DNA from 3 places in the Streptomyces sp. NPDC042336 genome. Region 1 is predicted to be linked to each of the others. Evidence: riboswitches for the same ligand, from Rfam matches in the RefSeq annotation. Region 1 holds a riboswitch; each other region holds the start of a gene.
What was found. Region 1 has a riboswitch for cobalamin ahead of ACZ6IM_RS08940 (energy-coupling factor ABC transporter permease). Riboswitches for the same ligand answer to the same signal wherever they lie in the genome.

Region 1 (3,264 bases):
CGGGAGACTCTGCTCAGCCCCGGCTATCGGCGGCTGTTGCTGCTGTGTGTGCTGCTGGGCGTTCCGATCGCGCTGGCCTGCTTCTTCTTCGTCGGGCTCCAGCACGAGTTGCAGCACTGGGTGTGGACCTCGCTGCCCGAGGCGGCCGGTTACGACACCCCGCCCTGGTGGTGGCCGCTGCCCGCGCTGGTCCTCGCCGGGCTGGTCCTGGCGCCGATCGTGACCCGGATGCCGGGCGGCGGCGGCCACCTCCCGGTCAACGGCCTGGGCGGGGCGCCCGTCGGCCCCCGCGCGCTGCCCGGCGCGGTGCTGGCCGCGCTGGCCACGCTGCCGCTCGGCGTGGTGCTGGGTCCCGAGGCGCCGCTCATGGCCGTCGGCAGCGGGCTGGCGCTGCTGGCGGTGCGGCGGGCGGGCGCGGGCGCCGACCGGCGGGCGAGCGCGATCCTGGCCACGGCCGGCTCCACCGCCGCGATCTCCACCATCCTCGGCGGTCCGGTGGCGGCGGCGGTCCTGCTCATCGAGGGGGCTGGACTGGCCGGCGCCCGGATGGTCGCGCTGCTGCTGCCCTGTCTGCTGGCCAGCGCGACGGGTGCCCTGGTCTTCACCGGCTTCGGTCAGTGGACGGGGCTGGAGATCGGCGCGCTGGCCCTGCCCGACCTGCCGCCCCAGGCCAGTCCGGACGCGGGCGACTTCCTGTGGGGCCTGCCCACCGCCGCCCTGATCGCCGTACTGGTCACGCTGGCCCGCGAGCTGGGCCGGCGCACCGTCACCTGGACCCGGCACCGCACGGCCGCGCGCACCGTCGCCTGCGCCACCGCGGTCGGCGTCTGCGTCGCCGCGTACGCGCTGATCACCGGCCGTTCACCGGCCGAGGCGGCGCTGTCCGGGCAGGCCACCCTCGCCCAACTGGCCGCGCACCCGCACGCCTGGTCCGTGGGGGCCCTGGTCGCGCTGGTCGTGTGCAAGGGGCTGGCCTGGGGCATCGCGCTGGGTGCGCTGCGCGGCGGCCCGATCTTCCCGTCCGTGCTGCTGGGCGCGGCGACGGCCCTGGCCTGCTCCAGGCTGCCCGGCTTCGGCACGGCCCCGGCGCTCGCCCTCGGCATCGCCGCCGCGGCGGCCGCGGTGACGGGGCTGCCGCTGGCCAGCTCGGTCCTGGCGGTGCTGCTGATGGGCCGGGACGCCCACGACCAGACGCCGCTGATCGTCATGGCCTCGGTGGTCGCCTTCATCGTCGCCCAACTGGTGCGCCGGACCGAGTCCGGGGCGGGCGGGGCGTCGAAAGCGGGAGCGGCGCGGTGACGGACCGCCGGGCCCCGCATCCGCCCCCGCGCCCCGCCCCGGGCCGGCCCCCGCACCGGCTGGGACGCCGTACGGCCCTGGCTCGTACGGGCAGGGATCGCGGCCGCCGTGGTCGTGGCCTGCTTCCTGCTCCCCCTCGACCACCCGGACAGCCGGCCCGGGGGTGTTCATCTCGCTGCTGATCGTCCTGTCCGTGCGCGTCTTCTCCGCCACGTACCACGCACTGGCCAAGTCGCCGGGCGAGTTCCACGGCCCGCACACCAGGATCGACGCGCTGTACTTCACCGTGGTGACGCTCGCCACCGTCGGGTACGGGGACATCGCCCCGCGGGGCCAGGCCGCGCGGGTGGTGACCGTCCCGCGGATCACGTACCGCTTCGTCTTCCTCACCGCCGCCGCCACCGCGCTGACCACCCGGATGCGGGACATGGTGCTCCGACGGCCCGGGCGGGGCCGCTCCCACTGACGGCGGCGCGGCCCCCGCGCACGGCGGCGGGCGTTTGCGCAGGACCGAGGCCTGCTTGTGTCCACCCCCGTGGGCGCACTACTGTCGCCACGCCTTGGTGAACGGGAAATCCGGTGTGATGCCGGTGCGGCCCTCGCCACTGTGAATCGGGAAGTCCGGCTCCGGCCCTCAGGGGCAGCCACTGGACCGCTTGCGGTCCGGGAAGGCGGAGCACGGGCGGTGGTACCCGTAAGCCAGGAGACCGGCCAAGGCGCGTCGTCCATCCACGAGGTGCTGGAGAGGGTCTGCTGAGCCATGCACATAGCCGAGGGCTTTCTGCCACCGGCGCACGCGATCGCCTGGGGTGTCGCGTCCGCGCCGTTCGTCGTCCACGGAGTCCGGTCACTCACCCGTGAGGTCAGGGAGCACCCGGAGAGCACACTGCTCCTCGGCGCCTCCGGAGCCTTCACGTTCGTCCTGTCGGCGCTGAAACTGCCGTCCGTCACCGGAAGTTGCTCCCATCCCACCGGCACCGGCCTGGGCGCGATCCTGTTCCGGCCGCCGGTCATGGCGGTCCTGGGCACCATCACCCTGCTCTTCCAGGCGCTGCTGCTCGCCCACGGCGGGCTGACCACGCTCGGCGCCAACGTCTTCTCGATGGCGATCGTCGGCCCCTGGGCCGGGTACGGCGTCTACCGGCTGCTGCGCCGCTGGGACGTGCCGCTGATGGTCACCGTGTTCTTCGGGGCGTTCGTCGCCGACCTGTCGACGTACTGCGTCACCAGCGTGCAGCTGGCGCTGGCCTTCCCCGACCCGAGCAGCGGATTCTTGGGCGCGCTCGGCAAGTTCGGGTCCATCTTCGCCGTCACGCAGCTCCCGCTCGCGGTGAGCGAGGGCCTGCTCACGGTGATCGTGATGCGGCTGCTCGTGCAGTCCAGCAAGGGCGAACTGACCCGGCTGGGCGTGCTGCTGACCCGGTCCGGCGAGCGGAAGCCGGAGGCGGTGGCCCGATGAGCCGCAACGCGAAGATCAACACCCTGCTGCTGCTCGCCGTGGCCGCGCTGGCGGTGCTGCCGCTGGTGCTGGGGCTCGGGGACCACAAGGAGGAGCCGTTCACCGGGGCCGACGCGGAGGCGGAGACCGCGATCACCGAGATCGAACCGGACTACGAGCCGTGGTTCTCCCCGTTGTACGAACCCCCCTCCGGGGAGGTCGAGTCGGCGCTGTTCGCGCTGCAGGCCGCGCTCGGCGCGGGCGTGCTGGCGTACTACTTCGGGCTGCGCCGGGGCCGGCGGCAGGGCGAGCAGCGGGCGGCGGCGTCTTCCGAGGCCGCGGCGGCACCGCGGGACACCCCCGAAGGGGACTGAGTGCTGCCGATCGACGCGGCGGCGCACGCCAGTCGCTGGCGGCGCCGCCATCCCGTGGACAAGGCCGTGCTCGGTCTCGGCCTGACCGTGCTCGCGATCTCGCTGCCGCCCTGGCCGGGTGCGGCGCTGGTGCTGGTGACGGCGCTGACGGTG
Region 2 (3,264 bases), 390 kb from region 1:
CCTCGAGGGGTTTCAGCGCGGCCGGGTCCAGGGCCTCGGCGTGCCGGGCGAACACGCGCTCCACGTAGCGGTGTCCGGTGTCGGCCCCTACCACCAGGTGCAGTCGGTCGGGGTGACGGCGGGCCTCGTACGTCGCCGTCAGATAGCCGGCACCGGTGGACAGCCCGGCGAACACCGCGTGCTCGCGCAGCAGGGCGACGGCACCGGACATGGCGTGGGTGAAGTCCAGCCAGTGCACGGTGTCGTAGAGATGGTGGCGGACGTTGTCGAAGACGATCGACGAACCGATGCCGGCGATGATCGCCTCGGGATCGTGATGGTCCTGGCTGCCGAAGGTGACGCTGCCGAAGGGCTGGACGCCGACCAGACGCACCGAGGGGTCCGCAACGCGCAGGCGTTCCACGATGCCGCCGGTCGAGGCTCCGGAACCCACCCCGCCGACGACGGTCAGCCGTGCGGCCGGGAACTCCGCCGCGATCCGGTCGGCGACCTCCTGGTAGCCGAGGTAGTGGACGTCGTCGTGGTACTGGCGCATCCAGTGGTGGCCGGGATCCTCGGCGAGGATCTCGCGCACCCGTCGCACCCTCAGTTCCTGGTCGAGCTTGAGGTTCCGCGACGGTCTGACCTGCTCCACCGCGGCGCCGAGGATTTCCAGTTGGGCGAGGGTGGTGGCGTCCACGGTGGTGGACGCGACGATGTGGCACCGCATGCCGTACCGGTGGCAGGCCAGCGCGAGGGCGTAGGCGTAGATGCCGCTGGAGCTGTCGATCAGGGTCTGGCCCGGACGGACCGTGCCCCGCTCCAGCAGATGACGGACAGCGGCCAGGGCCGAGTAGATCTTCATCGACTCGAACCGCAGCAGGACCAGGCCGTCGGTGAGCCGGACGAGGTCCGGGACTTTCAGGGCGTCGGCGATGTGGGGGTGGATCACCCGTAGCCTCCTTGGGTGAAGGTGCACTGGTGGCCGAGCGAGTGGAAGAACGAGGAGAGTTCGGACTTGACCTCGGCCCGTGGGTGTGAGGCGAAGAGATAGCCGGCCAGGCAGCCGGTGTGGGCTACGAAGACGCCGTCGGCGCCGAACCGCTCACGATGAGCCTGCAGGCTGCTGAAGGTCGCCTTGGGCAGCACCTCCTGGGACAACGCGGCGCTGGTCGTCGCGGCCCGGGCGACGGCGGCCGGGTCACCCGAGTCGAAGCCCTTCAGCAGATCGGTCAGACACCGGTGGTACTCCTCGCCGCGGCGCCGGTAGTGGTCCAGCAGCAGGGGAGTGACGGCGGCGGTGTTCACCGTGCCGGGTTCCGTGACGTAGGCGGTGTGGAAGCCGATGTCCTGGCCCAGCCGCCGCACCACCCGGTGCCGGCCGCTGAGGTACAGGGCGAACTCGTCGAGGAAGACGCTGTCGGCGCGCTCGATGTCCGTCAGGACGCCGAGGACCACGTCCGTGTCGTACGGCAGGGAGAAGACACGGAACAGACAGCGCAGCGTCGCCACGATGTCCGCCGTGGAACTGGCCATCCCCACGCCCACCGGAAGTTCGGAGTGGGTGCGCCAGTCGCCAGGGGGCAGGGCGAAACCGTAGTGGTCCAGGAAGAGCCGGGCCGCTGTCGCCGACTTCTCACCCAGTGCCGGCGGACGTGGCGGGCCGGCCGTCGTCCTCGGTGTGAAGTACACCCATGAGTGGCGGTCCACGGGGAAGGACACCACCGCGATCTCGGGATCGGTGTCCGGTCGCAACGGGCCTTGGTACAGCTCGCCCAGAGTGCCGTGGCAGACACCGGACACCGCGCCTCCGGATGAGTCCCGTTCCCGGAGGAAGCCCGCGACGGGTCCGGGCCTCGTCGGCTCCGGTCTGCCGGACGACACACCGGCCCGGGGTCGGTACGGCCGACGCGAACAGGCTGGGTCCCGCACACCGTCCTCCTCCGTACCGGGCGTTGAACACCGACAGGGAAGGAGGCGCGGCCACACGCACGACGTACGACCGCCCATACCGCCAACCCAGTCCACGAGGTCACGTGCACAGCCCGCGGGACGCGGGCGCAGTGGCAGGTCTTCGGACTCGCGGGCACGTCTGCCGAAAGGGCGGACACCTACCGGCCGTCTCTTCCCCGGCCCTGACGCGGGCCCAGTGACACCGACGGCTTTCGTTCCCACTCACCGCTGCGGGACAGTCCCGGACTCACACCGGGTTCCCTCTTGCGTCGCGCCACCGGGCGTCCGGGTGGACGGGAGGCGCGAACCGACTGCGAGGATCAGCGTAGAGGCGCTCGTGCTTCCTGCGACAGTGGAGCCTCGGCGGGTTGTCCTGAATGTGGAGGTGACGCAGAACAAGGTGTGCCTCCACGCGCGGTTCTCGTGGCGGCTCTGGCCGGATAACGCCTTCGGAGATCACTCCCTCATCAGCCAGACTTGTTGCCTCACGCCACATGCGCACCGCTGCTGCGGTGGCCCGTGCCCGGGAGGCCCCTGATGACGTCAGACGTGAGGCCGGACGAAGACGGGGCGATGACCCCGTTGCCCGGAGGGAAACGGCCTCCCGGTGACCGCGTCGCGCTGCGCGGCGATCTGCGGGCCGCCCTGCCCGACGCCACCGCGGCGGTGGTGGTCACGGCGCTCGTGTTCGCGTTCCTGTGGGCGCGCATGGATTCGGGTGCTTCGGACACCGTCGCGGTCATGCCGTTCATGGACGATCCCGGCACCTACTGGATGTACCTGCTCAGCCAGGCGTTCGGCTGGTCGGCCCTGCTGTGGGCGTGGGGCACGGTCATGCTCGGCCTGGTGCTGTCGGGGCCACGCCCCGCCAGGCTGCCGGTCTCCCGGCAGGTGCTGGAGCGCTGGCACCGCACCACCAGCCTGACGACCATGGCCCTGATGTTCGCGCACGCGCTGATGTTCGCGGCGGAACTCGTCCGCTACGAGACGAAGGTGGACTGGGCGCAACGGTTGTGGGTGGCCTTCGCGGACACCTTCGTGCCGGGCTGGTACGACTCCGGAACCGGCCAGGTCGCCATCCCGATCGGCCAGGGCGCCCTGTACCTGGCGATTCCGCTGGGGCTGCTGTTCTACGTCCGGCACCGTATCGGAGCGAACACCTGGCGCCGGCTGCACCGGTTCGTGATCGTCGTGTACGTGCTGAGCGTGTGGCACACCCTGTTGTACGGGACCAACGTCTGGTACGGGGAATGGCCGCGCACCATGCTGTGGCTGCTGCAACTGCCGGTCGCGGCCCTGCTGTTGATCCGTCTGCTGAGACCGGCCCGGCGG
Region 3 (3,264 bases), on a different contig from region 1:
GCACGGCAGGGTGCGCCGCCGCGCCCACCGCGCACTGGCCGGGCTGCCGGGCACGGGGGTGGCCGTACTGCCGGACGACGTGCCCTACGCGTACGCGCTGCCCGGGGGACGCCGGGACCGCGTGGTGGTGAGCACGGCCCTGCTCGACTGCCTCGAACCGGGCGAGCGGCGCGCCCTGTTCGCCCATGAGCGCGCCCACCTCGCCGCCGGTCACCACCGCTTCCTCCTCGCCGTCCGGCTCGCCGCGCTGGCCAACCCGTTCCTGCGCCCCCTGCGGACGGCCGTGTCCTACACGGCGGAGCGGTGGGCGGACGAGGCGGCCGCACGGGCGGTCGGTGACCGTCGCGCGGTGGCGACCGCGATCGGCAAGGCGGCCCTCGTCTCCCGCGGCACCCCCGTCGCCACCCTCGCCGGCCTCGCGGCGCCCGGCCCGGTGCCGCGCCGGGTGGCTGCCCTGCTGGGGCCCGCTCCCACCGTCCGCACCTGGCCCCCGGTGTTCACCTCGGTGGGTCTGGCCGCGTGGGCGGCGGCCGCCGGAACCGCAGTCTCGGCGATGTCCTCCGCGAACGCCGCCGTCACGATGTTCCTCATCCTGCGGGCCGCGACGCCGTTCTGAGCGCCCTTCACTCCCTGACGCGAGCCGGCGGGGAAACGCGCAGGTCACAGAAGTGCCGCCGGAACTTCCTCACTCGATCGGGTGAGTGACCCATCCGGAACGGGGCCCGCTCCGGATTCCCCGTGTGAGGGAAGAACCGAGACCACGCAGACAGCGAACCGGCGGCTGACCCCGGATCCGGGTCGGCCGGTCGCCGCGTAACGGCATCGCGCACTCGGCGACCCGCCGCACACCACTTCGACTCCGCACCACTGCTCAGCACCACTACCACTCAGCACCACTGCCGCGACCACTGCTCCGTACCGACGCAGCCTCGTGCTGCCCGTTTTCAGGGAGATCCTCCATGAACGCCCGTATCCGCCACTCCGCTGTCGCCGTCGTCGCGGCCGCCGTCCTGCCCCTGTCCCTGGCCGCCTGTTCCGACGACGGCGACAGCGGCTCCTCGGACTCCGCCCAGGCCGCCTCCTCGGCCCCGGCGACGGGCGACGACCAGTCGGCCGACAGCTCCGGCGGCGCGGCGGACACCGACGAGCCGTTCGGCCCGGCCTGCTCCACGGTGCCGAAGGAGGGCGCCGGTTCGTTCGGCGGCATGGCCAAGGACCCGGTCGCCACGGCCGCCTCGAACAACCCGGCCCTGTCCACGCCGGTGTCGGCGGTGAAGAAGGCCGGTCTGGTCGACACGCTCAACAACGCCGAGAACATCACCGTGTTCGCGCCGACCAACGACGCCTTCGCCAAGATCCCGAAGGCCGACCTGGACAAGGTCCTGAACGACAAGGCGATGCTCACCGGCATCCTGACCTACCACGTCGTGGGCCAGAAGCTCGCGCCCGCGGACCTGGAGAACGGCACCTTCGACACGCTGCGGAAGTCCCGGCTGACCACCTCGGGCTCGGACGAGTCGTACAAGGTCAACCACTCCGCCAAGGTCGTCTGCGGCAACGTGAAGACCGCGAACGCCGACGTCCACATCATCGACACTGTCCTCATGCCGAAGAGCTGAGGCGCGCGAACGGGTGTGGCGGCCCAAGAAGGCCGGGGGAGCGGGCCGGGCAGCGGCCCGCCCCCCCCCGGCGGGGCGGTGACCCTGTGGTAGCTTGCGCAAGCCAGTCGAACCCACCTGGTGGGTCAGGGAATCCGGTGCGAATCCGGAGCTGACGCGCAGCGGTGAGGGGGACGGGCGGGACACGGGCCACTGGGCGGCGTACGCCGTCCGGGAAGGCGTCCCGTCCGGTCGATCCCGAGTCCGAAGACCTGCTGGCACCCGTGCCGCGTGCGGCGCGGGCCGCATCGTACGGACGGGCTTCGCGCATGAGCCCTCGACGCCAGAGGATCCTCCCTTGCCCGCAGCACGCCCCGTCGGCTCCCGACGACTCCTCCCTTCCCACCGCGCCCTGCGCGGTCCCGCCCTGCTCCTGTCCGGTGCCCTGCTGGTCTCCGGCTGCGGGTCCGGCGCGGCCACCGACGACGCGGCCGCCCCGGCCGGTTACCCGCGCACCGTCCGTGACTGCGGGCGCGACGTCCGGGTCGACGCGCCGCCGCGCCGGGCGGTCTCCCTCAACCAGGGCACCACGGAGATCCTGCTCGCGCTCGGCCTCGCCGACCGCATGGCGGGCACCGCCACCTGGACCGATCCGGTCATGAAGGGACTGGAGAAGGCGAACGCCGGCGTCCCCCGGCTCGCCGACGACATGCCGTCCTTCGAGACGGTCCTGGACGCCGAACCCGACTTCGTCGCCGCCTCCTTCGCCTCCACGCTCGGCACCGGCGGCGTGGCCACCCGCGAGCGGTTCACCCAACTCGGGGTGCCGGCCTACCTGTCCCCGTCCGACTGCGTCGGCAAGGACAACGGCGGCGACGGCGACGGTGTCCGGGACCAGCCCCTCACCCTGGACACGGTCTACGGCGAAGTCCGCGACCTCGCCAGCCTCTTCGGTGTCGAACAGCGCGGCGAGAAGCTCGTCGCCGACCTCAGGTCCCGGGTTGGCACGGCGACGTCCGGCATCGACGCCTCCGGTGTCACCCTCATGTACTGGTTCGCCAACTCCACCTCCCCGTACCTGGCGGGCTGCTGCGGCGCCCCCGGCGTCATCACCCGCGCGGTCGGCGCCCGGAACGCCATGGACGACACCCACGAGGAGTGGCCCCAGGCGGGCTGGGAGACCGTCGCCGACCGGGACCCCGACGTCCTGGTCCTCGGCGACCTCACGCGCAAGTCCCAGACGGCCGAGACGGCCGCGAAGAAGATCGAGTTCCTGGAGTCCAACCCCGTGACCAGGAACATGACCGCCGTCCGAGAGAAGCGCTACGTACTGCTCAGCGGGCAGGCCATGAACCCCACCATCCGAACCGTCGAGGGCGTGGAACAGGTGGCGGCGGCCCTGCGCGAGTTCGGGCTCGCCAAGTGACGTCCGCGAGCCGGGCCGCCTCGGGCTCGGCGTCCGTCCCCGGCATACGCGCGCCCCGCCGCGCGCCCCTGGTGTGGACGGCGGCCGGGACCGTCGCCCTGTGCGCCTCCGTGGCCGTAGCCGTCACCATCGGCCCGGCGGACATCGGCGTCGCCGACGTGTGGTCCGTGATCGCCGCCCACCTCGGTGCCGGCACCGGCGCCGGGGACGTGACGCCGATCCGCGACGGCATCGTCTGGG

Region 2: it holds a riboswitch for cobalamin, as region 1 does, so the genes downstream of both, ACZ6IM_RS10620 (GHMP family kinase ATP-binding protein) here and ACZ6IM_RS08940 (energy-coupling factor ABC transporter permease) in region 1, are expected to answer to the same signal.
Region 3: it holds a riboswitch for cobalamin, as region 1 does, so the genes downstream of both, ACZ6IM_RS16245 (ABC transporter substrate-binding protein) here and ACZ6IM_RS08940 (energy-coupling factor ABC transporter permease) in region 1, are expected to answer to the same signal.

What each region holds. Positions count from the first base shown of each region.
Region 1 is NZ_JBVJEA010000003.1:45,822-49,085, reverse strand. It holds gene ACZ6IM_RS08950 (chloride channel protein) at 1-1,299, shown strand, start outside; gene ACZ6IM_RS08945 (potassium channel family protein) at 1,463-1,765, shown strand; cobalamin riboswitch at 1,844-2,029, shown strand; gene ACZ6IM_RS08940 (energy-coupling factor ABC transporter permease) at 2,060-2,758, shown strand; gene ACZ6IM_RS08935 (energy-coupling factor ABC transporter substrate-binding protein) at 2,755-3,111, shown strand; gene cbiQ (cobalt ECF transporter T component CbiQ) at 3,112-3,264, shown strand, end outside.
Region 2 is NZ_JBVJEA010000003.1:433,036-436,299, forward strand. It holds gene ACZ6IM_RS10615 (cysteine synthase family protein) at 1-931, opposite strand, end outside; gene ACZ6IM_RS10620 (GHMP family kinase ATP-binding protein) at 928-1,734, opposite strand; cobalamin riboswitch at 2,032-2,256, opposite strand; gene ACZ6IM_RS10625 (ferric reductase-like transmembrane domain-containing protein) at 2,470-3,264, shown strand, end outside.
Region 3 is NZ_JBVJEA010000006.1:314,003-317,266, reverse strand. It holds gene ACZ6IM_RS16255 (M56 family metallopeptidase) at 1-616, shown strand, start outside; gene ACZ6IM_RS16250 (fasciclin domain-containing protein) at 960-1,619, shown strand; cobalamin riboswitch at 1,707-1,892, shown strand; gene ACZ6IM_RS16245 (ABC transporter substrate-binding protein) at 1,957-3,024, shown strand; gene ACZ6IM_RS16240 (FecCD family ABC transporter permease) at 3,021-3,264, shown strand, end outside.